Regions from separate parts of the Sphingomonas humi genome, predicted to be linked through region 1. Evidence: predicted binding sites of a transcription regulator. Region 1 holds the regulator's gene; the other holds the start of a gene.
What was found. The regulator LexA, encoded in region 1, represses DNA repair genes until DNA is damaged. The targets are predictions, from matches to a motif close to GTTCCNCNCTTGTTCT.

Region 1 (2,454 bases):
CTGCCGCGCGGACCGCACCGCTTTTACGTCGAGGTCGCGCCCGAGGACGTGTCGGGGTTTGTCGACATCGTTACCCACCCCTGATTCGTGGCAGTGTGCGAGGCGGTGCTGACCTGCGACTATCGCATCGTCGAAGTCGGCTTCGACATCCCGTTCCCGGGGGCGGAGGACCAGCCGTGGCACCGCGATTTCCAGGCCCCGCCGGCAACGCTGGAGGGGCGGCGCCTCAATAGCCTGGCGTTCAACCTGACCGCGGTCGACACGCGGCCCGAGCATGGGCCGTTCGAGATCGCGCCGGGAACGCAGTGGGATGCCATCGAAGGGGCGGTCGACGGCATGTTTCCCGATCAGTCGCTGTGGGGGCGTTATCAGGAGCGCGCGGTGCAGAAGCTGCCGAAGCGCGGCGACATGTCGGCGCGGTCCGCGCTGACCATTCATCGCGGGACCGCCAACCGGTCAGACGAGCCGCGGCCGGTGCTGGTGGTAGGGGTCGATGCGCCCGATGCCGGCAATGCCGGGCACCATGACCTGCAGGTGACGCGCACCTATCACGACGCGCTGCCGGCGCGGGTGCGGGATCACCTGACCTGCCGGGTGGTCGACGCGCTCGAGATGATCGAGCAGAACCATGTGATCGAGGGGCTGCTGTAGCCTAGGCGTCACCGCAGCGCAGGCCGGGACCTCCGCCGGCTTGGCGCTTCAATCGCCCGGAGTCCCGGCCTGTGCCGGGACGACGGCTTAATGGTAGCGGCGGATCAGCCCGGCGAGCTTGCCCTGGATCTTGACCCGGCGGGGGTCGTAGCGCTGCGGTTCGTGGCTGCGGTTGGCGGGGTCGAGGCGGACCATCTGGCCTTCGCGGCGGAAGGTCTTGAGGGTCGCTTCGGCATCGTCGATCAGGGCGACCACGATCTCCCCCTCGCGCGCGGTTTCGACCTTGCGGATGAGGACATAGTCGCCGTCGAGGATGCCTTCGTCGACCATCGAATCGCCGCTGACTTCGAGCGCATAATGTTCGCCCGGGCCGAGCAGGGCGGCGGGTACCGGGAAGCTGTCCTGCCCCTGCAGCGCCTCGATCGGGGTGCCGGCGGCGATCCGCCCGGCGAGCATCAGGTCGATGGTGTCGTTGGCAGGCACCACCGCCCGGGGCTGCGGCGCGACGGGGGCGGGGACCGGGGTCGAGCCTTGCGTTTCCGGAAGCCGGACGACTTCGAGCGCGCGGGCGCGGTTGGGGAGGCGGCGGATGAACTGCCGTTCCTCGAGCGCGGAGATCAGGCGGTGGACCCCCGACTTGCTCTTGAGGTCGAGCGCTTCGCGCATCTCATCGAAGCTGGGGCTGACGCCCGACGCCTTGAGGCGCTGATCGATGTAGGTGAGAAGTTCGCGTTGCTTGACAGTCAGCATGGTTCACGCAGGCCCCGGATGTGAACAGACGGGGAACGGGTAAGGAACGTAAGCGGGGGTGTCAAGCAGCTTTGTTGCGCCCGCGAGCGCAAGGAAATTGCCGAGCAGCCGGAGGCCGTGCGTGCTGGCGATGCTCTCGGGGTGAAACTGGATGCCGTGGACGGGCGCGTGCGCATGGTCGAGCGCCTGGATCGTCCCGTCGCTGCCGTGGGCGGTGGCGGTGAGGGTCGGCGGGAGGTCGGTCGCGACCAGGCTGTGGTAGCGGGTCATGATGACGGGCGAGGGCAGGCCGGCGAAGAGTGGGCCGCCGTCGTGGGTAATCGGGTCGGTCTTGCCATGCATCGGGGCGGCACGGGCGATGGTGGCGCCGGCGGCGAGCGCGATGGCCTGATGGCCGAGGCAGACCCCGAGGAGGTGCTTTCCCGCCGCGATGCAGGCGGCGGCGAGGGCGACCGAGATGCCGGCGTCGGCGGGATGGCCGGGCCCGGGGCCGAGGAGGAGGGGGCCGGGGTGGGCGAGGGCCTCGTCCACACTCAGCGCGTCGGACTGGGCGACGGTGACCGTGGCGCCGAGCTGGCGGCAATAGTCGACCAGGGTGAAGGTGAAGCTGTCGTGGTTGTCGACGACGAGGAGGTCGATCGCCACGACAGCGTCACTTGCCTTGCGCGTGCCGGCGGCGATCAGTTGACCGGCGCGCCGCCGAGGATGCGGGTGCGGGCGGCGCGGATAGCGTCGTCGTTGCGGGTGACGCCGAGCTCCTTCTGCGCGGCGGCGATCCACTGCAGCGCGATCTCCTCGCCCGCGCTGCGCTGGAGGCCGGTGACCTCGCTTGCGACCAGCTGCGGGTTGGTGGCGGCATTGCCCGGCACGACCTTGTCGAGCTTGACGAGGTAGATGCCCGACGGGCCGGCCGCGCGCTGGGCCTTGCCGGGGGCGAGCGTGAACAGGATGCGAAGCGGCGGCGGCACTTCCTGGCCCTGCTGCGCGAACTGGGCGAGGGCGCCTCGGCGGATCTCGATCGGTTCGGGCGGGCGGACCCCGGCCTGGCCGAGG
Region 2 (2,454 bases), on a different contig from region 1:
CCAAGGCGCGCGAATGGGACTCGATCGTCAAGATCGGCCGCACCCACACGCAGGACGCGACCCCGCTGACGCTCGGCCAGGAATTTTCCGGCTATGCCGCGCAGCTGGTCAATTGCCGCAAGCGGATCGAAGGTGCGCTCGAAGGCAACCTTCGCAAGCTCGCGATCGGCGGCACCGCGGTCGGCACCGGCCTCAACGCACCGGCCGGCTGGTCCGACGACATGTGCCAGGCGATCAGCGACATTGCCGGCAGCCGGTTCGAGCCCGCGCCCAACAAGTTCGCCGAAATGGCGGCGCGTGATGGCCTCGTCTTCTTCCATGGCGCGCTGGCGACGCTGGCCGTCGCGCTGACCAAGATCGGCAACGACATCCGCTTCCTCGGCTCGGGTCCGCGCTCGGGCCTTGGCGAACTCAGCCTGCCCGAGAACGAGCCGGGCAGCTCGATCATGCCGGGCAAGGTCAACCCGACCCAGGTCGAAAGCCTGACGATGGTCTGCGCGCAGGTGATCGGCAACGGCCAGGCGGTGACCGTCGGCGGCATGCAGGGCCATTTCGAACTCAACGTGTTCATGCCGCTGATCGGGTCGAACGTGCTGCGCTCGGTCGAACTGCTGTCGATCGCGATGGTCAGTTTCGCCGAACGCTGCGTCGAGGGGATGACCGCCAACGAGGATCATATCGCCGAACTGGTCGGGCGCAGCCTGATGCTGGTCACCGCGCTGGCGCCCGAGATCGGCTACGACAATGCCGCGAGCATCGCCAAATACGCCCACAAGAAGCGGCTGACGCTGAAGGAAGCAGGGCTGGAACTCGGCCTGGTCGACGCCGAAACCTTCGACCGCGTCGTCCGCCCGGAAGCGATGATCGGGCGCTAGGCTCGCATTTCGTCATTGCGAGCATGACGAAGCAATCCACGGCCAGCGCCAGTGGATTGCTTCGTCGCGTCCGCTCCTCTCCAGACGACTGACAAACGCCCCCGCGAGTCGCCCGATTGACTCCGTTCGCTGACTCGCGCGAATAAGAACAAAAGCAGAACAAGAGCGTTGCGAGTCGTGTGGAACGAGGTCTTCATCTCGTCGCCGGCGGGGGTCCCCGTGCGGCTGGAGAAAACTGTGCACCGGCAGATGCCGTGGTACGGTTCCCTTCCCGTGCGGCGCACGATGCCGCGCTTTCACCTGCGCAGCCGACCCTCTCCGAACTCTTTCCTTCCTCGCCCCGCGATGCCGGCTGGACCGGCTTCGTGCTCCGTCATCTCGACACGCCCAAGCCCTTGCTGTGGGTGCAGGAACGCATGGCCATCCTCGAAGGCGGGCGGGTCCATGCGGCCGGGCTCGGGCCCGCCGGGCGGCAGCTCATCCATGTCGAGGCGCGTGATTCGAGGGCCGCGCTGTGGGCGATGGAGGAGGGCCTTCGATGCGAGGGCCTAGGCGGCGTGATCGGCGAACTGTGGGGCGATCCGCAGGCGCTCGACTTCACCGCGACGCGGCGGCTGGCGGTCGCGGCGGAGCGGTTCGGGGTCGCCTGCTGGCTGATCCGCCTGGCTGGCGCGGCCAACCTGTCCGGCGCGCGCGAACGCTGGCGGCTGGCAAGCGCGCCGAGCCTGGCCCATCCCTTCGACCCCAAGGCCCCGGGCACCCCGCGCTGGACCGCCGAGCTGTTCCGCTCGCGCTTGCGGCACCCCGGTTCGTGGGTGGTCGGCGATGAGCCGGCGGATCTGCTCCCTGTGGCTCCCCAACCTGGCGATCGAGCGCTGGGCCAATGGGAGCGCCGCGCCTGAGGCCTGTCCTGAGCAGCGTCGAAGGGAAGCGCTCGCCCGGCCGCTGGTCCTCACCGTCGAGGGCCGCCACGGCCAGCTGATCCACGCCGTCACTCCCGCCGCAGCCGGGCGCGGGGCAGCGCCCGGTGCCCGGCTGGCCGACGCCCGCGCGCTCGATCCCGCGCTGGAGGCCGAGGCGGCGGACGTCGCCGGCGAAGCGGCCTGGCTCCGCGCGGCCGCGCGCTGGGCCAGCCGCTGGTCGCCGCTGGTCGAGGTCGACGGCGCCGACGCGCTGTGGCTCGACGTGACCGGCGTCGCGCACCTGTTCGGGGGCGAGGCCGCGCTTCTTGCCGACATCGAGGCGCGCTTTGCCGCGATGGCGGTCAGCACCCGCGCGGCGATTGCGCCCACCGCCGGGGCCGCCTGGGCACTGGCGCGCTATGGCCGCGGCGCGCGTCTCGCCAGCCCGGACGAGCTTGCCCGGATACTTGCGCCGCTCCCGGTCGCCGCGCTGCGCCTGTCGCCGCAAGCCACCCACATGCTGGTTCGCCTCGGCCTGAAGCAGGTCGGCGACCTTGCCGGCGTGCCCCGCAAGTCGCTCGCCCGGCGCTTTCCCAAGGACGAGCATCCCCTCGACGCGCTCGATCGCGCATTGGGCCGCAAGCCCGAGCCGCTGACCCCGCTCCCCGACGATCCCC

Region 2: ABD729_RS03620 (ImuA family protein) is a predicted target of LexA. The motif match lies at 1,021-1,036, and genes of this name have one in related genera.

What each region holds. Positions count from the first base shown of each region.
Region 1 is NZ_BAAAZD010000002.1:1,195,180-1,197,633, reverse strand. It holds gene ABD729_RS13685 (phytanoyl-CoA dioxygenase family protein) at 94-651, shown strand; gene lexA (transcriptional repressor LexA) at 739-1,401, opposite strand; gene ABD729_RS13675 (anthranilate synthase component II) at 1,405-2,046, opposite strand; gene ABD729_RS13670 (peptidylprolyl isomerase) at 2,082-2,454, opposite strand, start outside.
Region 2 is NZ_BAAAZD010000001.1:734,784-737,237, forward strand. It holds gene fumC (class II fumarate hydratase) at 1-875, shown strand, start outside; gene ABD729_RS03620 (ImuA family protein) at 1,130-1,777, shown strand; gene ABD729_RS03625 (Y-family DNA polymerase) at 1,701-2,454, shown strand, end outside.